Regions from separate parts of the Pelagibaculum spongiae genome, predicted to be linked through region 2. Evidence: predicted binding sites of a transcription regulator. Region 2 holds the regulator's gene; each other region holds the start of a gene.
The links. The regulator FNR, encoded in region 2, switches genes on or off when oxygen is low (the NO sensors DNR and NnrR bind a similar motif). The targets are predictions, from matches to a motif close to TTGATNTANATCAA.

Region 1: a site for FNR is predicted at 4,840-4,853, ahead of DC094_RS10135 (OmpW/AlkL family protein). Genes of this name have one in related genera too.
Region 3: a site for FNR is predicted at 5,657-5,670, ahead of DC094_RS15105 (EutN/CcmL family microcompartment protein). Genes of this name have one in related genera too.

What each region holds. Positions count from the first base shown of each region.
Region 1 is NZ_QDDL01000003.1:261,023-268,679, forward strand. It holds gene DC094_RS10120 (hypothetical protein) at 194-1,252, shown strand; gene DC094_RS10125 (putative solute-binding protein) at 1,344-2,402, shown strand; gene DC094_RS10130 (TRAP transporter large permease subunit) at 2,409-4,490, shown strand; gene DC094_RS10135 (OmpW/AlkL family protein) at 4,940-5,635, shown strand; gene DC094_RS10140 (DUF2804 domain-containing protein) at 5,944-6,996, shown strand; gene DC094_RS10145 (hypothetical protein) at 7,084-7,299, shown strand.
Region 2 is NZ_QDDL01000002.1:477,790-485,446, reverse strand. It holds gene hemN (oxygen-independent coproporphyrinogen III oxidase) at 1-717, shown strand, start outside; gene fnr (fumarate/nitrate reduction transcriptional regulator Fnr) at 1,245-1,982, shown strand; gene DC094_RS08125 (bifunctional enoyl-CoA hydratase/phosphate acetyltransferase) at 2,279-3,214, shown strand; gene DC094_RS08120 (acetate/propionate family kinase) at 3,267-4,424, shown strand; gene DC094_RS08115 (PaaI family thioesterase) at 4,473-4,892, shown strand; gene DC094_RS08110 (GspE/PulE family protein) at 4,955-7,168, shown strand; gene DC094_RS08105 (class I SAM-dependent methyltransferase) at 7,347-7,657, opposite strand, start outside.
Region 3 is NZ_QDDL01000006.1:209,856-217,512, reverse strand. It holds gene DC094_RS15145 (hypothetical protein) at 1-895, opposite strand, end outside; gene DC094_RS15140 (restriction endonuclease subunit S domain-containing protein) at 1,075-1,809, shown strand; gene DC094_RS15135 (EutP/PduV family microcompartment system protein) at 2,022-2,429, opposite strand; gene DC094_RS15130 (YopT-type cysteine protease domain-containing protein) at 2,557-3,309, shown strand; gene DC094_RS15125 (EutP/PduV family microcompartment system protein) at 3,345-3,770, opposite strand; gene DC094_RS15120 (BMC domain-containing protein) at 3,898-4,242, opposite strand; gene DC094_RS15115 (EutQ-related cupin domain-containing protein) at 4,271-4,738, opposite strand; gene DC094_RS15110 (hypothetical protein) at 4,925-5,263, opposite strand; gene DC094_RS15105 (EutN/CcmL family microcompartment protein) at 5,302-5,568, opposite strand; gene cbiB (adenosylcobinamide-phosphate synthase CbiB) at 5,940-6,875, shown strand; gene cobD (threonine-phosphate decarboxylase CobD) at 6,926-7,657, shown strand, end outside.

The DNA.
Region 1 (7,657 bases), on a different contig from region 2:
ACTAAACGGCGATATAGTTGTTACCTCAGCATTTAATCTGACCTTGCTTTCTGTCGACGATTAACTGAGTCTGGTCTGGTTTAATTTATTCAGTCATATATCCAAATCACTTCAAAATGCATGAACGTATACCTTGAAGTGGCTTAGGTATATACCGCATACTGACCATATCAGGGTGAAAAATAAAAATAATATGAAAACACTGATTTCAGTACCAATCCTTCGATTTATTCTTTTGCTGACCATGCTCGCTGCCACCGGTTGTAGCCAATTGATCTACAAACCTGCTGGCTGGGTTGCGTCTGATTTTGCTCAGCGCCATTTAATTCCAGACATGATGAATAGCGACCGGCTTGATAGCGGCTGTGCGCTTAGTTTGGCTGGCCAGCCAGTGTTTTCATCACTCGATCAAATTGCCGATATGCCAGCAGATATATCGATAATGCTCGATCTGTCGAATGGTTTTTGCTTGCAACAACAGGCATGGGAAAAGCAGTTAGAAGTGATCCGCTATCAAAAATCCGGCCAGCTTAGCCAAGCTCGAGATAGTCGGATTGCTGCCCAGCGCTTATGGCAAGTCGCTGCTAAACGATTGCAAAATGCTTGGGTACTTTTCGAGCAAGATCAGCTAGCCAATCGTCCTGCTGGCCAATGCGACCTTTCCGAACAACAACAGCTTTCCTGGATTATGGGCATTTCAGCTGGCATGCAAGCGGTGTATAGCGATACTCAAGCAGCTAGCGGTATGAATGTTTCTCGAGAGATTGTAATAAAGGCCTGGAAAAACTTACCTTGCTTGGATAATCAGCGTTGGTGGGGAATTCCAAATGCAATGCAAGCCAGCATCGAAATTATGCTGCCACATTTACAAAACACCCCTCGCAATTTATCCCAACAACAGGATAATTCTGCCAACCAGCAGTCACCTGAAGCTTTACTACAAACAGCTTTGAACACTGGCGAACAACAGGGCATTCACCTTGCTCACTTACTAGCAATGCAGGTTGCAATCAATCAACAAAATAATCAGCAAGTTAAGCAGCTGATTCGTCAATATGCCAATGCAGCTCCAGTACAGCAACCAGAAAATGGCATGCTGTTTGAAACCATGGCCCAACTGCAAATTCAGGCAATCTCCGATCAAATATGGACCGAAGAAATAGGCTACAGAACCCCGCCCGGTCAATTAGGTAAATTCTCCAGCGATCCAGTCGCTAAAAAAGAAACAATTGAGATTGACGATTTACTTTAAAACGATCCTAGCTAAATTATGATTGCCAGATAAAAAAACAAACTTAACCTTGGCATTCAAATTAATAAAAATACGACCACAGGAAGTTGTTATGAAATTCAGATTGACCACCACTCGCCTACTTCCTGCTTTGATTGCTGCAATAAGTTGCATGATTTTTAGCAGTCAAATTCTGGCAGCAGACACTGCCAACAATTCTCTAACATCACAACAGCCGGTCAAAAGAAGCCTATGCGTATTTGATGTGGTAGGTGCCAATGGCGATATTTTTAATATGATGAAAGATTATCGCCTTGATGTTTTGCAATGGGGTGTTGATCTTCAATTAAAGGCCTATACCGATGAACGTGTTGCATCGGACGATTTTAAAACAGGCCAATGTGATTCGGTATTAATGACCGGCACCCGCGCACGTGCTTACAATCATTTCACTGGTACTTTAGAAGCACTCGGTGCGATTCCCAGCTACCAGGAATTAAAATTAATTCTCAATACATTACTTAGCCCCAGAGCGGCAAAATTAATGGTTCAGGATGACTATGAAGTAGTTGGAATTATGCCAGCTGGCGGTGTGTATTTATTTGTACGCGACCGTAAAAATGATAATTTATCGACCATGGCTGGCAAGCGTGTTGCCACATTAGATTACGACCCGGCATCTTTAGAAATGGTACGGCAAGTCGGCGCTTCGGTAGTCAGTTCTAGCACCACCAGCTTTGCCGGAAAATTCAATAATGGCAGTGTCGATATTGCTTATGCACCTGCAGCAGCTTATAAACCGCTCGAACTTTACCACGGCATAAAACCCAATGGCGGCGTTATTAATCACGTGGTTAGCCAGCTCAATTTACAAATGCTGATTCGTAAGGATTTATTTCCAGAGGGCTTTGGCAAAAAATCCCGCGCACACACACTAAAGCAACTTGATATGGCTTTTGAAATTATTTTGAAAGCAGATCAAGAAATTGAAGAAGAATATTGGATTACCCCGCCGCTTAGCAGCGTTCACAAGAGTGAATTACTTTTCCGAAAAGTCCGAACTTCTTTAAAAGACAACGGAACCTACAACCCTAAAGCATTAGCATTTATGAAAAAAGTGCGTTGCAAGGTGAGCCCCGCTGCCGCTGAATGTAGTCAAAAAAGCGATTAATTCAATATGGATCAACCAGCGCCTATCGAACTGCTCAAACAAAGAAGCCTGCAAGAATGGGCCTCTACCTTACCGGCATTTATCCTACTGATCGCTATTGTTTTTTTTAGTAGCGCCGGAATGATGCACGCTCGAATGATGGAGCTAGGTAATCTTTGGTGGTCTGATTATGTCGAGCTGCGCAGCGATCTTGTTCAACCGACCTGTAATATCAATATTAATGTTGACGCTCGAGTTGCAGAGCTTGCTGCAAATGCTAACCAGCAAGTACCTGATGAATTGGATTTATTATTTGATGAAGCGCCAGCTGCGGTTGACCATTCTGCTTTAAAGCAATCAGTTGAACAGTCGTTGGCCGAGTGTCAAAATTCCCACCAAAAATGGCAAAGTTTAAGTAACGGTTTAACACCTTCGTTAATCGTATGGCGCTGGGTTGAGCATCAATTCGAAGCGATTACCAAAGTCGGCGTAGAACAGCAAAGATTATTGTTAGCTGCATTAGTTTTGCTGTGCGGTCTGACGACGGCATTAGCTCGCAAGCATATTTCTCTCAGACCTTGCCATAGTAAAATTGATTATCGAGTTAGCGCCTTCTCGCAGATGGTCGCCTCGATCATTATGCTAATTTCAATCACCTCATTTCGTAATCAAACATTAGCTTCTGGCATAGCAGTCCCTACAATTCATGAAATACTATTGCTTTGCTGGAGCGGTGGCTTTTCAGTTTTAACCCTGGTCAGCCTCTGGCAATGCATTTCAGTACCCAAAGAAACCAGTGGCGATGAAAGCTTTTCCAAGGCATTAGCTTGCATTCCACTTTACGCATTTATGTGCGGCATCTCTGGTGGTTATTTCTTTTACACCGGTCATTTTTCTGGATTGGGCATTTACCTGAATCAGATGATGGAATTATCGCAACTGTTTCTAAATGTTGGCTTATACGTCTGGATCGGCATGATGCTAAAACAGACTCGATTAGCAGAATTGGTTTTTGATGTACTCAGGCCCTGGCAGCTTCCAGCAGAATTATTAGGCGTAATTACATTATTGATTGCTGCCTGGCCAACCGCCTGGACCGGCGCATCAGGCATATTTGTTATTGCTGTTGCCGCGATGGTTTATCAAGAATTACGCCGCGCAGGCGCCAGAAGACAGTTAGCACTTGCTACCACTGCAATGGCTGGCAGCATGGGCGTTGTGTTGCGCCCTTGCTTGTTAGTCGTGATTATTGCGGCTCTGAACAAACAAGTAACGACGAGGGAATTATTCGACTGGGGTATCTGGGTTTTCCTGCTCAGCATAGGCTTATTTTTGCTAATTGTTCTGCTCACTAGCAAAATCAATTGGCAACTCACCCATTGGAAAAACGCACTGCCACAAAGCCTCGCTGCTGCGAAAAAACTGATTCCTTATATACTGATTTGTGCTGTTGTCCTGGTTTTATATCAACTAGTGCTAGGCGCAGCACTGGACGAATTTAACGCACCGGTCATTCTGCCGGTTATTATGCTGTCATTACTGCTTTACGATCGTCGCTTACGAAAGCGCGAGCCACACGAATCTGATGACCAAGCACCCTTTGCTTTCTTATTAAGAATTCGACTAGCAACCAACGAAACCACCGTTCATATCGGCGCATTACTATTAATGATGGGCATGACGATTAGTATTGGCGGTGTATTTGATCGGGCAGAAATTATGTCGCTGGCACCGGCGCAATTAGCCAATCCATGGCTGGCCATGTCACTGCTAGTTTGCTTGCTAGTGTTATTAGGGATGGTAATGGACCCTTACGGCGCAGTAATTTTGGTAACGGCATCTATTACCTCGTTAGCCTATCAAAGCGGCATAAACCCGGTGCATTTTTGGATGGTTGCACTGGTGGCATTTGAGCTCGGTTATCTAAGTCCGCCGGTTGCGCTAAACCACCTGCTTACTAGGCAAGTAATCGGTGGTAGAGAAGTCTGGCTAGCCGCCCACGAACACCACAAAAGCTTTTGGCGACGTCATGAGCGCTACCTGCTGCCGATGACGACTATGGGGATTACCTTGTTACTGGTGGCATATGTGCCTTTGTTTTTTTATTAAAATCTGTCGCAGCTTTAGAAAAAATATTCCTGAAAATCATTTTCCTGCGCATCATTCCATCGCCATCACGCAATAGTCGATCAGTACGATGCAGGATGCTCAAACTGAATTACAGCATTAGAGAGAAAGCTGCTAACACACCAATAAATTAAATGCTTACCTACTCTGTATCAACTATCGATTTTTAGGAAAAAATACCGTAACTCCTCTCCCTAAACTCCACTTCTAAAATCCAAAAAACCATTTGACTCATGGCAATTTTTATACTCTAGATAATTTTTCGCAACAATCAGTTTTCTTTTTTTTCATATAGATAGAATAAAATGAATTAGGCGCATAAAAAGTATAATTGACGCAAGTCAATTATAAAAAATATCAATACATTTATTATGGATTACAGAGAACAACCAACAGAATCGAATTCACAAAACTACAAGAAGGCCTCTGTAATGAAAGTATTCTCACCTGTTTTATCTGCTGTTGCTGCCCTTTTCCTTATTGCGCCACTTTCAGCATCTGCTGATATGTATCAGGAAGGCGACATTATAGTTCGTGCCGGTATCGGTGTGGTTGAGCCAAACGATGATAGCGGCCCTGTATTAGCAGCCTCTAATGGTGTTGGTGTGAAATCTGATACTCAATTAGCTATAACTGGTTCTTATATGCTAAGTAAGCACTTCGGTGTTGAACTGCTTGCAGCCACTCCATTTAAACACGAACTAGTTGGAACTGGTGGCTTATCTGGTGTAAGCATCGGTGAAACCAAACATTTACCACCAACCATTTCGTTCCAGTATTATTTTCCAAATGCCGACTTGCCAATTCACCCATATATCGGTGCAGGCGTGAACTACACCGCATTTTTTAGTGAGAAAACCGATGCTGGCTTGGCTGCAACACTAGATGGCGCATTGAGCAATCCGGGTATCACTTCAACGGACATTGAGCTAGATAATTCATTCGGTTTGGCATTCCAAGCTGGTATGGATATCGAACTTAATGAAAATTGGTCATTAAGCGGAGCTGTTTGGTACATCGATATTGATACCGAAGCAACCATCACAACAAATACTGCCGCTAGCGTGAAAGTTGACGTTGATATAGACCCATGGGTCTATATGGCTGGCATTTCGTACCGCTACTAAATCTGGCACTCTCAAGCCTGATTCAAAGCCCGCTGATGCGGGCTTTTTTATGCTTGTAATTTGATAGCACTTCTATTTTATGAATCTAAGATATTCCAACATTGAATCAGTAGCATTCAAAATAGTGCCCTTGAAGATCAATCGATTCAAATATCACAAGATTGAGTAATACACACTACTTGATAACTCTGCTGTTAATATAATTAGCAGCCCAGAGATTTTTTTTGCGGTTATCACAGCAAATTCATTGAGCAAACTTGCCTCAACCGATATGTTAGCTGCATCATCTCCAACAAGAACAGCAACTGATGACTCAGCAGTTAATTGATAGCTCCGGACAACCTGTATTTGGTGTACTAGACCCCTGCCCACAAACCATCAATGCTTATGATTTTGACTATCGTTCACCGATGGGTCGCAAGTTGGGAATACTGTCTAAAAAAATCAAACTGAACCGGTTTCAATTCTTTGGTTTAGTCTCTGACGAATATGCTGTCGGTGTCGCTATTGTTCATTTAGGCTGGGTTAGCAGTGCTTTCTGTTATCTGCTTCATAAAGAACGAGGCATGTTGCTTGAAGCCAATTTACAAGCACCCTTCGCACTTGGTACAAAGGCAGGCCTTCAGCCAGATCAAGATAGCTGGTCATTCAAACAAGGCAATAAGCGCATATCAATTCGCCCGCTTGAAAATGGCGACCGGCAAATTAACGTGGCAATTGGCAATCGATTAAAACTGCAATGCCAGCTTCATCAACCGGCTAATTTTGAGCCTTTATCTGTTTGCACTAAAACTGGAATTAACGGCTGGACTTTTACTCGAAAAAGCGCAGGCTTGCCGGTAACAGGAATACTGGATTTTGAAAACCAACAAACCGACTTACAGCAGGCTGGCTTTTTAGGCTCGCTAGACTGGAGCTGTGGTTATATGCGCCGCGAAACCTGTTGGAATTGGGTTTGCATTAGTGGAAAATTAGCTAATGGAAAAAACTTTGGGGTTAATTTAGCCGCTGGCGTTAACGAAACTGGCTTCACAGAAAATGTCATGTGGGTCGATAATCAAAGAATCAAGCTGGACATGGCTTTATTCAACTATCAGCAGGGTGATGATAAAAAACCTTGGAAAATCATCACTTCAGATGGAAATCTTGAACTAGAGTTTATCCCTGCAAGCCACTACGGTCGAAAATTAAAAACCGGCCTGATTGATACTAGATTCAAGCAGTATTACGGCCATTTTAAAGGTCGCGCTAGAATCAATACCACCGATCAATATGGCAAAACAATCGGTGCAGAGGCCGAAGAATGGATTGATTTCGAAGCTTTGCCCGGATTTACTGAAGAGCATTATGCCCGCTGGTAGCTTACAGCCACCAAGGTAACGAACGTTCTTTTACAGCAACATTTTTACGATAATTCCGATTTGGAAAGGATTCTAAAGGATATCAGTATGTGTATTTCAGCAGAAGCAGTTGAATGGATGTGTGCCTCTTGGATTGAACTGGATTACCAGCAACTTGAACAAGCCATTCAAGCTAGTTTTATCGTGCCGATTGCTGCAAATAGTAAAATTTTCCAGCGTGAAAAAATGACAATTCAAACGACTAGCCAGCCAGCAAACGATTACTCAGCTCAGCTTGAGGTAGCATTAAAAAAGTCGGCCTAGTAGCAAAACGGTCTAATCAGTGACTGAGACTGAAAATGGCTCTGGGCAACCAGAGCCATTTTTTTCAACTATCAAACCCTTGCCACAACAATACTCTTCTTTTAGCTCACACTACTTAATTTTCGTCGTGTATTAATGCCACGATATTTAGAAAAGACCTGGCATGCAGCACAATTATGGCAATCAGTGTTTATCTGCCCCGAAGCTTGATCTGCTTATATATATTAAGCCAGGCCATCTGAAAATAGCTAGAACCCCAAAATCTGAAAAATCGATCAAAACAATAAACAGTATTCGTTTTGTATTTAATCATATAAAATTCACGGACAACTGACGGAGCAGATTAGCCTCCACCACT
Region 2 (7,657 bases):
ATAGAAAAAACCATTGATCTCAACCCAGATCGAATTTCCTTGTTCAATTACGCGCATCTGCCTCAGTTATTTAAGGTGCAAAAACAGATTGATGAATCGCAATTACCATCGGCAGAAGTTCGCCTAGAAATTTTGCAGCAATCAATCGAACAACTGAACAATGCCGGTTATCAATATATCGGTATGGACCATTTTGCTCGTCCAGAAGATCCGCTTTGTCAGGCACAGAATAACGGTGAGCTGCAGCGCAACTTCCAGGGTTATTCAACCTGTGGTGGTACTGACATGATTGCGATGGGTTGTTCATCAATCAGTAAGGTTGATAACACTTACTTCCAGAACAGTAAGAATATTGAAACCTACCAAGAGCACCTTGCAAAAGGTGAGTTGGCGATTGAGCGTGGTTATGCACTGACTGATGAAGATCGATTGCGTCGCCATGTGATCACCGAGCTGATTTGTCATTTTTCGCTGGATATTGGCAAGGTTGAGCGCAAGTATGGCATCGTCTTTGCTGAGCATTTTTCAGAGTCTTTGGCACTGCTGCGTGGTATGGAGCAAGATGGTTTGCTGGAAATTCGTTCAGAGCGGATTCAAGTCACCGATAAAGGCCGGTTGTTGATCCGAACTATTTGCATGGCATTTGATTCATATAATATGAATCGTTTGAGTGAGCAGGTCCCAACTAAGGATACTATTTACTCAAAAATCATCTAAAAAAAAGCGACCGATAAGGGCAAGTTTTAACCACTCAAAACATTGAGAGGTTAAAGCTTGCCCTTTGTTCTATTTTGATTGCCGTCTGCCGGAAATGATTAACTGTTTTGAGCATTAGCTGACAATCTTCCGGCCAATACTCCAGAATATGATCTATATCATGTCGAGTAATTTGATCACGGTCAAAATATACCTTTGCATGTTCGGTTACGAACGGCAGTGGTTTACAATCCTACAAACTACATTGGAATAGCAAAGGATTTTGCGATTCAGTTTTTCAGCCAGCCAATATTGTTGTTGAGAGGTCGCAGTAATTGGCAGGCCGCTTTGATACTTGTTTAAGTCACTCTGGCGGCGGCTGTCTATCTAATTATCAGGGACTTATGCATAACGAGCCGTTTTTCGAAACGGCGACTGCGATTCACCCGCAGACCACTGATAGCAGTGTAATAACAAATGTTTCATTTGATTAATAAAAACAAGCTATTAGGATCGGGGATTCGCCTGGAATTACGAGAGCGCTAGCAATGACCGAAGTTCATAAGGCAGGATCCTGCCGCACGATTAAAGCTTCTTGCAGTGACTGCAGCTTAAGCAGCCTGTGTTTGCCTTTGGCTGTCCAGGCAGAGGACCTTGATCGGCTGGACGAAATTATCAAACAGGGACAACGCGTTGAGAAAGGTCAGCACTTGTTCCGTAGTGGTGACGAGTTCAAAGCAATTTATGCTGTTAGAACCGGCGCTATCAAGACCTACTCAATTACACCGTCTGGTGAAGAACAAATTAACGGCTTCTATTTGCCGGGTGAAATCATGGGTATGGATGGCATCAATACCAACCATCACGTGAATTCTGCTAAGGCACTTGAATCAACAACAGTTTGTGAAGTTCCGTTTAACCGTTTAGAAGAGCTAACCAAAGTACTACCTGGTCTACAGCGTCACTTCTTCCAGATGATGAGCAAGGAAATTCGTGAAGAGCAGCAGTTAATTATGCTGTTAGCCAAGAAGAATGCTGAAGAACGTATCGCTTCATTATTGTTAAGTATTTCAACGCGTAACGGGCGTCGTCGTTTATCGACTACTGCTTTTCGTTTACCTATGACACGTGTTGAGATTGGCAACTATTTAGGTCTGGCAGTTGAAACGGTAAGTCGTGTTCTGACCCGTTTCCAAAAGCAAGGTATTCTGGCGGTTGAGAGCAAAGAAGTACGCATCAACGATTACCAGAAGCTGTGCCAGATTGCGACGATTCAAGAAGGCTAGTTTACGCTAAATATCAAACACTAATCTGTTTGATGGCCTGCTGAAATTGTTGAAAAATTAAAACCCGCGATCAGAAATGATCGCGGGTTTTTTTTGTTATTTCCAAATGTATTTCGTAAACAAGCATCGATGTTGCCGCAACAAGTTTGGACACTCTTAACTGTGATGGTTACTGTGGTGTTGCTAAAAGAAAGTTATATGACATTTTGTTATGAAACTTTCTTTTTTGTTCATTTCACGACAAAATCGGCAAATGATGTTCATTCTTTTCGTAAAAACAATAATAAAGGCGAAATATGGAAATTTCAGAGCCAGTCTCATCTACTTTGGATGTGCTGTTAAAAAAAGCAGCAAGTAATCCGCCGCTGAAGGTTGCGGTAGTACATCCAATGAAGAAATATTCGCTAGAAGCTGCGGTCGAAGCTGCTAAGGCTGGTCTGATAGAGCCGATTATGGTCGGTCCTAAAGATCGAATGCTGCAGATTGCAGAATCGTTTGATCTGGACATTAGTGGGTTTGAAATTATTGACTGCGAGCACAGCCATGCTTCAGCGGAAATTGCTGTTGCTTTAGCACGAGAGCAAAAGGTCCAAGCATTAATGAAAGGCAGCTTGGCGACGGCTGAGTTAATGGGGGCGGTGGTTCACAAACAGCTAGGGATTCGTACCGATCGCCGTGTTAGCCATGTTTTTGTGTTGCAGGCTGAGCATTACCACAAGCTATTACTGGTCACCGATGCTGCGATTAATATTTTGCCAGATTTAGCAGTTAAGCGAGATATTTTACAAAATGCGATTGATCTAGCAGCGGGCATTGGCCTGTTGCAACCTAAAGTTGCCATTCTGGCTGCTGTTGAAAAAGTAAAACCCAGTATGCCTGCAACAATTGATGCAGCAGCACTTTGTAAAATGTCAGATCGCGGGCAAATTACTGGTGCTATTGTCGACGGCCCACTGGCATTTGATAATGCAATTTCTGCCAAGGCAGCACAAATTAAAGGCATTCAGTCCCCCGTTGCTGGTGAGCCGGATATTTTGTTAGTCCCAGATCTAGAGGCCGGTAATATTCTAGCCAAGCAGTTGTGTTATTTGGGTGGTGCTCAGTCTGCCGGTTTGGTGATGGGTGCTCGGGTGCCGATTATTTTAACCAGTCGTTCTGATAGCCTGCAAACCAGAATTTATTCTTGTGCAGTAGCAAGCTTAGTTAGCCGTTATAAACAAGATCAGTTCTAAATATATGAATTTTTCATAAACAATAATCATCATAAAAATAAATAGAAACACTATGGAAATTCTTGCGTTAAATGTTGGCTCATCAAGCCTTAAAATTAGCTTGTATCGGTCTTACGATGAAGTACCTGAACGATTGGTGAAAATCACCATTAACGGTTTAAATAATTCATCGATTCAACTGAAAACTGAAGTAAATTCTGAATGCCTACTACAACCACAAGTGACAACATTTCCAGAAAGCACACCGCTTAAGCAACTGCTTACTTTGGTGTGGCAGCAATTAACACAAGCTGATTTATTACCCGATCGATTGGTGCATCGAATTGTTCACGGTGGTGAAAAGTATTTTCAGGCAGTGAAAATTGATAACCAAGTTTTTTCAGATTTAACCGAGTTATCTGTTTTAGCGCCTTTGCACCAGCCGCCAGCGCTTGAAGTGATTCGGTTATTTCAAGGGATTCTGCCTAAAGATATCGACCAATATGCCTGCTTTGATACTGCGTTTCACCAGAATATGCCTAGCTACAAAACAATCTATGCCTTACCTGAATCGATTCGTGCACAAGGCATTCGCCGTTATGGTTTCCATGGATTGTCATATCAACATGTGTATAAACAGCTCTGTGATAAGCAGCCGGAACAATTTAACCAGCGAGTTATTATTGCCCATTTAGGCAGTGGTGTGAGTGTGTGTGCGATTCATCAAGGGCAGAGTCAGGATTTCAGTATGGGCTTTTCCGCCCTTGAAGGGCCGGTAATGTCGACTAGGGCGGGGCGTTTAGATGCAGGTATTATTCTTAAACTACTAACTGATGGCTATAGCGCGAATCAATTAGAAAAAATGTTATTTAAAGACTCCGGCTGGTCTGCTCTGTCAGGTATTGGTGCTGATATTAACAGTTTATTTGAAGTAGATAATGAACGCTGCCGATTGGCGATTGATCATTTTATATTTCAGGTTGTTCGAGAGATTGCAGCGCTTCTACCGGCTTTAAATGGCTTAGATACTTTGGTATTTACCGGCGGCATTGGTGAAAATATTCCTCAGATTCGAGATAAAATTTGCAACAAGCTTAAATGGTTTGGTGTGGTGGTAGATCAGGACTCAAATAAAACTGGCCAATACGATATTGCGGCAACAAACAGTAAGGTTCAGTTGAAAGTTATTAAATGCAATGAAGCGTTATCGATGGTTCAGCAAGTGACTTAAATTATCCCGCTGGTTATCATGTAAAAAATTACAACGTTGGTGATTTCTATGAAAAATAATACGGTGCCATCGGTAGCAGAAAATCCATTTTACGGTGATGATCCTTTTGCGATACATAATCAGTTTGAGCTGGAGTCAGTTGCTTGTGAGTATGCGCGAGTATCAATGCAGGTTGCGCCGCATCACAAAAATCACTTTGGAGCAGTTCATGGTGGAGCGATCTTTGCTTTAGCTGACTTTGCGTTAGCTCATGCGTGTAATTCGACGGCAAGTAATGGAGTTGGCTTGCAAGTCTCAATCAACTATTTGGCCAATACCTCAGCAGGCAAGCTGGTTGCTGAATGCCGACGGATCAGCGATCACAATAGAATTAACACCTATATAACTGAAGTGAAGGATCAAAATGGTCAGTTGATGGCGAATATTCAAGCGCTGTCTTATCGGCTGTCTCGATCACCAAAAACCTAACCTTTACTCGGCTTGGCGGGTTGCCTCCTATACTGTTGAAATCAACTATGGGAACCCGTTATATGAATGATCAAACTGATCTGGCAATGGCTTGGCCAGCAGCACCTGCTGAACTCGGAACTGATGTGCCATTGCTGCATGCATCAATTACTGTGTTGGGAATGAACGGTTGCACCATTCAATCGCCTTTTAAAGCGAAGCTTGTATCAATCGACTTCAGCATGAAACAAATATCATTAATTTATCAAGAAGAAAATTATCGATTAAGTTTCTCTGAAATACGAAGCTTATTGTTTGAGCAAAGCTTGCTACCACCTGAAAGTGGCGACCTTGATCAAGAGCCAAGAAAAACATTACATTTGGTTTTTCGAGATGGGCAAAGATATACCGGACCAATTTTACGTGCGCTTGATGAAGAGTCTTGTCTGCATGTTTTTCATATTCGTGATGATAAAGTTTTTAGAGGTTTTATTCCTCGTTCAGTGATTCGAGATTTTAGCCTAGTTGATAATAATCCGAACAAAGGTTCCTCGATTGACTCTCAGGAAATTATTACATTACCCGATCAATTAATTTCTGCTTTGGATTTTGGTTTGCAGCAGCCAGGCAAGCCTTTGGGCGCATTGTTGTTAGAAGCGGGTCGATTAACTAATGATGAGCTTAGAAATGCATTGCTGTTACAAACTCAGGAAGATGAAACGGGTCAATTACATCGGCGGTTGGGTGAGATTTTATTAGACAAAAAAATGGTAGATAGCGTTCCGGTTCATCAGGCGCTTGCGGCTAACCTAGGCCTTCCATTTGTTTCACTGAAGCATTTTCCTATTAGTACTAGTGCCACTGGTTTGTTAGACGAATCTTTTGTTTCTGAACACCACCTAATACCGATCATGCATCATAATGAACGCTTAATTATTGCAATGGCAGATCCAACCGATCATGAAACACAACAAACACTGAAATTTATTCTTGGAAAGATGATTGAGGTTGCGGTTGCGACACCTGAAGATATTACTCGTTCAATCGGTCGTTTTTATAGTGCTTTAAATGATGAAGAAATGATTGATGAACTCGAATCAGCAGACGACGAGGATGCGAACGGAGATTTTGATCCAGTTTTAGGAACTGATCGACCAACAGTTAGATTAGTTAATGGTATTATTTCAGATGCAGTTCGTCGACGGGCATCCGATATACATATTTTCCCTATGCCAAATGAAATTGAACTGTTTTTTAGAATTGATGGGCAAATGGTTCCAATTAGAAAGTTAAGCAAAAGACTGTTGCCGTCACTGGTCAGTCGAATTAAAATTCTAGGTCGATTAAACATTGCAGAACATAGATTGCCGCAAGATGGAAATACCCGAGTACGTCGCCATGGAAAGCTGGTTGATTTAAGAACCTCGGTTATTCCGACCAGTCAGGGTGAGAGTGTCGTTATTCGAGTACTAGATACACAGGCCGGGTTTAAACCGCTTAACGAAATAGGCTTTCGGCAGGATGACCTTGAGTCGATCGTTGATATGATCCACCAAAACTCTGGCATTATTTTAGTTACCGGGCCTACTGGGTCAGGAAAATCGACCACTTTATACGCTGCTATTGATCAAATTAAAGAACAAGAATTAAATATTATTACAGCTGAAGATCCTGTTGAATATCAGGTGGCAGGTGTCAGGCAGATACAAGTAAATAGTAAAATAAATTATAACTTTGCCACTGCGCTGCGCCATATACTTCGCCACGATCCTGATGTGATTATGATTGGAGAAATTAGGGATAAAGAAACCGCTAAAATGGCAGTACAAAGTTCTCTAACTGGTCACTTGGTTTTAACGACATTACACACTAATTCTGCTGCATCGGCGATTACACGATTACTTGAGATCGGCATAGAACCTTATTTGTTGAATGACAGCCTGTTAGGTGTAGTGGCGCAACGACTGGTGCGGGTTAATTGCCCCCATTGCTTGGCTGTTGAACAGGTATCTCCTGCAGTTAGAAAAACATTTGATCTTTCCGAGGATGAAACTTTTTATATCGGTCGAGGCTGCGATGAATGTGACCAGCTTGGGTTTAGAGGTCGTATGGCGGTCTATGAACTGCTCAAGATCGATTCTGCTATTAAAGGTATGGTGCTTAAAGGTGCGTCAACTTACGACATAGAAGGTTACGCATTGGGTAAAGGGATGATGGCTCTAACTCAGTCCGCTTTAGCGTTAGCCAGAGAAAAGAAAATATCTCTATCAGAAGTGTATCGTGTTCGTTTAAATTAATCGGATGTAGATTCAATTTAGAATGGTTTAGTAAACTTAAATACTTACCAAAAGCAATCAAATGAATTGTTTTTTAATTAAATTTACGAATCATAATCATAAAAAAACCTGCGTTGGCAGGTTTTTTTATATCTAGGTTTGTAATCAGATATTAAAATATTTACAGAAAAAATAATCACTACTCGGCGGTGAAGTAAATATCGAAGCGACAAGATTTCCCCGTGAGTTCTAGAGAAGGCTTTTGATTGTCTAGCCAAGGCGCATGGGTTGGTCTTTTGACCACTACTCGTTTTTTAGCCAACGCCAATGCAGGCTTCAGTAACTGGTCGCTATCTTCATCACAGCCGACCAAGCTATGAAACAACACCATCTCTTTTTTTACTGCGGCTTTTTTCTTACGCTCGGGAAACATCGGATCAAGATAGACAATATCTGGCTGCTCGAATTCTGGTAATTGTGCGTCTAATAAACTGCCGTGGTACAAACAAA
Region 3 (7,657 bases), on a different contig from region 2:
TACCGTCAAGATTAAACAGCGCATAGCCATAAACTTTCTCGATAGGATCAGCTCTATCAAAACAAACATCAACCTCTGGATTGACTTGGTTATGCTGAATGAAATCACTATTAAAAATTACGTCTGCTTCATTACCGCGATCTCGAATTACTGCACCACCAGCACTACCATTAATAGCAGTCTTAGCGACAAGTTTAGAAGATAGCTCGCCAACACCATCATTAGTGACTTTAAATACGTGGTATGGCTCAGCTGCACTTGAATCAACATCAACAACCAAGTGCTGCTTGACACTAATATTGTCATTTGAGTTTTTATCTAGCTTGAAATATTCAAAGCGACCATATGGGTTGGCGTCACTGATGCTTTCATTGATTAAAAAACGCACTGTCACGTTAAAATTATCACCGCCTCTAGAGGTAGTCCACCAGAGATCTATCTGATAGCCACTAGCCAATTCCGTTACTTGAGAAATTACATCTTTATAACTGGTATTGTCTTCTTCAAAGCATTTTCCCTCATCGACTAATGAGCGATAAGGCAGAGCGCCAACATTGGCTTGCGGATTCGTTTGGCCAACAAAACACAATGCACCGTTAACTACTTTAAAAATTGCACCACCTGGGTGTTCATCAACACCTAAATTTGTAGTGGTGAAATTATCAAAGTCGGTACCAGCTCCTGGAAGCGGGTCTGCAACTGCCAGAGGTACTACTTGTGATAAAGCAGACTTAGCTGAGAAATTTTTACTGGGTGACGCTGTTTGCTGCTCTTGAATCAAGCTAACAAAACTCGGTAGTTCTAAATCATTGCTATTATCACTGCTGCTGCTACCGCCACAAGAAATGACTGATAGAGCAACTGCGCTATAAATAAAATTTCGAGCTGTGAACATTTGCAAGTCCTTTGCATGGTTTTCCTGCATAGAAGATAGTAAAAATACACGGTCATATTGTGCTTAACCGCACATATAATGCTATAGGTGGTATAAAAACCATAGAAACTTTAATTTATTGAAAAACAATAGACAGTTGACTATTACAACATAACTTAACGCTATCGACCTTCTTATTAATGCCTTTTAAAAAACGTATGTTTGACACTTTAGAAGAACTATCAAAAAGAACAGTGGCACATCTAGCAAAAAAAACACTTATATTTGAACAGTGTGTTTTTTTTAAATACCGTTCTGATTCAGGTGAAGTTAGTCCATTAAGTTTGTATGGAGGATTATGCACAATACTATCGTTAATTTGGATAAGAGAACAACACGACCTTCAATGCTTAAAACTTTTCGTTTCAGATCCAGAAAACATAACAGAATTATACGGACTTAATGCAGCCTACAGCAATTATTTTTTTAATTTTGAAATAAACAAAAAACATCACACCATGCTTTTCAAAAATGAATTTCTTGTTAAAAAAATATCAAACCTAGATATTTCTGAAATACCTTATACAAAAGAAGCAGAATCTAACGGTGGGCTACATAGTAAAATTTTCTTTTTTTTCCATGAAATTTCTGCTCCAGGAGACTATCTAGTAACGTATCGTTTTGGAGAAAACGAGAGTAGCACTAACCCAGGTCACGTTTTCAACATACATATAACTGAAGAGAAGATGATGTTATTTGACTCCAATATCGGTGAAATAACATTTGAAAAATTAAACCCTGGCTATCTAGCTTGTTTTTTTACGCATACGTACTTTTTTCATAACAAAAAATTTCTTAAACTTGGCAAAGGGCATTGTTCAATTTCAAGCTATAAAATTGTTGACATTTCTATTCCAATAGAAGCAGAAATGTGAGGCAGTGATGCTTATTTAAAACAAATACAACTCAATAAAATTTGAGGGTTCAGAAATTTAAACTTGTCCCGGACGCTGTAGGTTTGACGCGTGTTAACGAAATCAGAAATCTGGCGGTACACTCCAAAAGTGTCTGATTGCTCTGCTTATCAAACACGCAATATAAGGTTCGGCACTTCGGGAAACAGAGTATTTATTATATTCCTCGACCTTTAAGTTATAAAATCCCATAATTCTATCAGCCTTCCCCCCGACGTTGCACTCACCTGAAACACTTTACTTGCACCAGCTTGAGTTAGCGTATCAATCGAGTATTGAGGGTTGGCATTTTCCATGTCGCACTTGGTGACGATGCCAATAATTTCCCGATCGCCAAACATTGAGGCAAACTCTGGAGGAAAATGCGTGTCATCACGTGGTGCATCATGCACCAGGAAAAACACTTGATAATCCATTCCGGCAGTCATCAGCGCACTATAAAAACGTGGGTTTTCCAGATATTCACCGGGGGTGTCGAGCACTTCTTTCAAATAATCCATCGCCTGAGTTTTTCTATATTGCAGCGATTGGTTATGCATCGTTTGAATCAGGGTGGCTTTACCTACATAGAGAACAATCATTGGTAGGCTGTGCTTAGCAGTACACATAAGCTATCGAACAGCGCAAAGGTCATAAGCCTTAAAATTATTGACAAACAACATGCCGCTGGCTATTGAATACAGTTAATCGCGATCAACTATTTTACTCATGCCTCTAAAAAAACAAACACCTGAAGCACTACGTAAATCTGCTGAAAGAATGTTGAAAGATTCAAAAACCCAATTAACAGATACATTCAATCAGCATGATTTTATTAACAACCTACCTAGTTCATCTGAGTATAAAGAATTAAAGAATCACAAAGGAGTTTGCTTTGCATTATCAATTCTTTGGGTGAAAAAATTACATAACCTACCAGCACTTAAGCGCTTTATTTTAGATCCAAATAACGCAAAAAAGCTAATTAAATACAACCAAATTCTTAATGTTTTTTTTAATGATTTTGAACAAAAAAAGGGTATGGAAGGTACAATTCCAAGCTTTAAGCTTATTATCAAAACAATATCACGCGTAGAGATCTTTGGTGTACCTTTTACACAAAGAGCAGAAGTGGAATCTGAAAATGGAATGCATACTAAAATTTTCTATCTTTTTTATGCTATGTCTGCTCCAGGAGACTATTTATTAACATTGCGGTTTGGAAAAGACAAGAGCAACGTCGATCAGGGACATACTATCAACATAATAACCACTCAAAATCGAATGATATTGTTTGATCCTAACTACGGTGAAATCGCATTTGAAAATTTGAACCCCAGCTACGCAGCTTGTTTTTTTGCAACGCATTATTTTCACTTTGGAAACAAATATTTTTATATTTCAAGCTTTAAAATTATAAATCTTGAAAACAATAGGTTGAATCATACAGCTTCAGGTTCTGTAATAGAAACAGAAGTATGAAACATTAAGGATCATTTAAGATAAATAAATTAAGTTTAAGCTATAAAATCCCATAATTCTGTCAGCCCTTCCCCCGACGTTGCACTCACCTGAAACACTTTACTTGCACCAGCCTGAACTAGCGTATCAATCGAGTATTGAGGGTTGGCATTTTCCATATCGCACTTGGTGACGATGCCAATAATTTCCCGATCGCCAAACATTGAGGCAAACCCTGGAGGAAAATGCGTGTCATCACGCGATGCATCATGCACCAGGCAAATAACTTGATAATCCATTCCGGCAGTCATCAGCGCACTATAAAAACGTGGGTTTTCCAGATATTCACCGGGGGTGTCGAGCACTTCTTTCAAATAATCCATCGCCTGGGTTTTTCTATATTGCAGCGGTTGATTATGCATTGCTTGAATTAAGGTAGTTTTACCTGCCGATGTTGCGCCAATTAACATAAATTTTTTCATAGTACTTTTCACTTCGCATTTTTATGTATCATTTATATCTAGCAGATATAAGTTGGCCCACAGCATTTGCCATGGGCCAACTTAAAACTAACAACTTAAAGTTCGCTTGAAACCGATTCACTAATGCTTAAGATCGCGTCAGTTTACTCGGCGCAAAACCCATGCTCACTAATAATTCGAGCACCGCGGTTAAGCCTTCTTCAACACTCGATACATCACCAGATACAACCAGGCAGCCGGTAAATCTATCTAAAAAACCAACATTAACACCGGCCGCTTTGGTTGCAACATCTGCTGCAATAATCGAGGCTTCAGCTGGGGTAATTGTCATAATACCAATCGCATTAATATCATCACCATTTAAACCTAGCTTGGTATAAATATCTTTTTGCGGATGAGCAATCAGGTGCGCTAAAGTCACCTGTTTTCCAGGAACATATTCCTGTATCACTCGTTGCTTTTCTTGGTCCATTAAAACTCCGCATATTGCGCGTGTTGAATTACTTGCAGGTTGCTTCCCAGTTTGCTGGGTAAACTACATACATAAAGCGGGAGAAACCTGGTGAGCTGAACTGAATGTTTGAGCCTTTAGGAATCAGAATAATATCACCCGCATGGCCAATTACTTTACGGCCATCGATGATGATTTCCAAAGTACCTTCGATGATGTAATCAACTTCGTCGTAGTTCAAGGTCCAATCGAATGCACTTTCTTTCATTTCCATGATGCCAGCGCCAAGACGTGGGCTTTCATCCAGATCAAACAGATCGATCAGATATACATGGTCACCTGGCTTGCCTGTATCGAACTTTTGAGGGCGAACACTCTTACCACGAACGACTGAAACACCGCTTGGATCAACATGCTTGTCGAAATTACAGGCTGGCTTAGCGGCTGTTTTGCCAAGCTGCTCTGCTACAACCTTACGGATAACCTGTTCAAGTAGTTCAGGAGTCATTTCTGCCATGATGGTTACTCTCAATTTTGATCCAGACTTTTCTTTATGACCAAACAGTCAATTAGACAGTTTTGGTAGCAAGCTACCCTGCTTAATATCATCAGGCCCGAGTATTTCTGGACAAGGAAAATTATAATTTGCCGACAATTCAACTATTAAACATTGCAGTTACGGCAAAAGATGAATATCGACTATCTATTTAATCTTTTTCATTACTTCAGCGGTTAGCTGAGAAATGTGCTCTGATTTTTCAACACCAAAAGATTCACGTAGAATTCTCTTTATGTCGGATTTAATTTCCCCAGGGCATGGCTTATTCTCGACAAGCTTTTGCTCGACTGGTTTTTTCTGACCTGATTTTGCCGGTCTTGCATCAGAGCTTCGATTTAAATCTGATTCCCAGATAATTTTTAGGCCGGCTTTAGATGCGGCATCTCTTGCAGAAGGTGCAACCATAGCGCCCTTGGGGACAACTAAAGCGCCATCACGCAAGTATTCCTGGCAATTTCTATCGTTAATCAGAAGCTTACCCACTTAAATCTCTCCCAAGCAGCCTCAAAATATTGGCCGAATTATTGAACTTCGACATCATCAATGATGCCAATAATGCAGGCATCTATAGGCGCTTCATTTGGAAGTAAAGCTTTGCGTGCTGCGCCACCGCGAGCAATCAAAACAGTTTCACCGATACCTGCGCCAATAATATCGGCACAAACCATTGAACTGGATGAAACATCTTTTCCATGTTCAATAATTTCCACCACCATCAGTTTCTGACCACGCAAACCGTCGTGCTTGCGCGTTGCCCAGACATTGCCGGTTACCTTGCCAATTAACACTGATGCCTCTCCGAAATCATTTGCCGCAGACGCGGCCGAAAGTAAAACTAAATTATGCTTACGCTAATACTTTGCATTCTGCAGCATGTTGATATCTGTCATGACAACTTCTTGCTAACCTGTCGTTGAATCAAGATTTGATTGGTTTTACTTAAATCGGCGATGACCTTCAGTCGTCTTTGCTTGCTCACAGATCAAAATTCCCGCTTTACTGAACAAATACTCAGTGATCATGGATTATCATTGCACTATAAGTTGGTCTTAATATGTAGGTTCGGACTATTTGGACCTAACCAAATTTTATTGGAATGCCACTTCTATCTTTTGTGGCGAAAACAGAATAAATCATCAATTTCTGGAGCAATGTTTACATGTGGGATCTGCTGACCTCGGTTGCACTTCAGGTCGCTTTAGCGCTGATTCTTGATCGGGCATTTGGTGAACCATCACACCACCATCCGCTGGTTTTATTTGGCAAGTTAGCCAATCACCTTGAACGCTGGTTTCATCCCGGCGAAGCCGCTATGCCAAGCGCACAGAAAAAACAGGGGGTGATTGCACTGGTTTGTGCTGTGGCATTCCCAGTCATTATTGCCTTGTTATTAAGTAAGTTACCGCTGGTTGGCTGGTGGGTTGGCGTAATACTGTTATGGCTGGCAATTGGCGGCAATAGTCTGGCGCACCATGCCCGGCAAGTATCGACCGCACTGCATTATCAGAATTTACCGGCAGCGCGGGATAAAACCCAAATGATTGTTAGCCGTAATTGCGCCACGTTGGATGAAAACGGTGTAGTAAAAGCCACCACAGAATCGGTTCTAGAAAATGGCAGCGATGCTATTTTTGGCGCTATTTTTTGGTTTGTAATTGCTGGTGCGCCCGGGGTTGTGCTCTATCGGTTAGCCAACACATTAGATGCAATGTGGGGTTATCGAAATGATCGCTTTATTTGGTTTGGCTGGGCGGCTGCTCGCTTCGACGACCTAATCAATTATATTCCGGCGCGCTTAACTGCTTATACCTATGCAATTCAAGGCGAATGGAAAACTGCCCGCCAATGCTGGCAGCGCCAAGCACCTCAGTGGGATAGCCCAAATGCCGGTGTGGTAATGGCAGCCGGTGCTGGTGCATTGGAAATTCAGTTAGGTGGCCCTGCGGTTTATCATGGTGAAGTTCACCAACGGCCAGAATTAGGTTGTGGAAAGACTGCACAAGCTGAAGATATTGAACGTGCAATTGCCTTAATAGAAAAAGGGCCGTGGATCTGGGTGAGTAGTTTATTTGTGCTCACTCTGATGTTTAGCTGATTATATCTATTCAGCCTTCTATTCCCTACGACTCTATTTCCTACGGCCTTATGATAAATAAACAAAAAAACCTACAACATGGCGGTGGATTAATCGCCGCCGCTGAAAAATTTCAGATTCCGGTGACTGACTGGCTAGATTTATCCACTGGCGTTAATCCCGATTGCTACCCGGCTCAAAATATTTCATTTGAAGCTTGGAACCGCTTACCCCAAACAAATGATGGGCTAGAACAAGCTGCAGCTAATTATTATCAGTGCCAACATTTATTGCCGGTAGCCGGTAGTCAGGCTGCGATTATGGCGCTGCCACAACTTAGGTTGGCCAATATTAATCTGACGGTAAATTTATCATCGCCCCATGGCTTTGATTCACAAGGGCAAATAAAAATATTACTCCCTGAACTGGGTTATAAAGAACATTTTAAAGCTTGGTTTAATGCTGGATTTTCTATCGAGCTTTATCAGCAAACACCCACGCAACAGCAAATTGATGCCGCTGACGTGTTGTTGGTAATTAACCCCAATAACCCTGCTGGCTGGTGTTATTCAACCGAACAACTTATGGAATGGCACCAACAGCTAGCACAAAAAGGCGGCTGGTTGATTGTCGATGAAGCTTTTATCGACACCGCGCCAGATCAGAGCATTGCTGCACAAACCGGCCAACAAGGTTTGATCGTTTTACGCTCGCTGGGAAAATTCTTTGGCTTGGCCGGCGCCCGAGTTGGCTTTGTACTCGGTTGCCCTGGTTTATTAACTGCATTAGAAAGTTACCTTGGC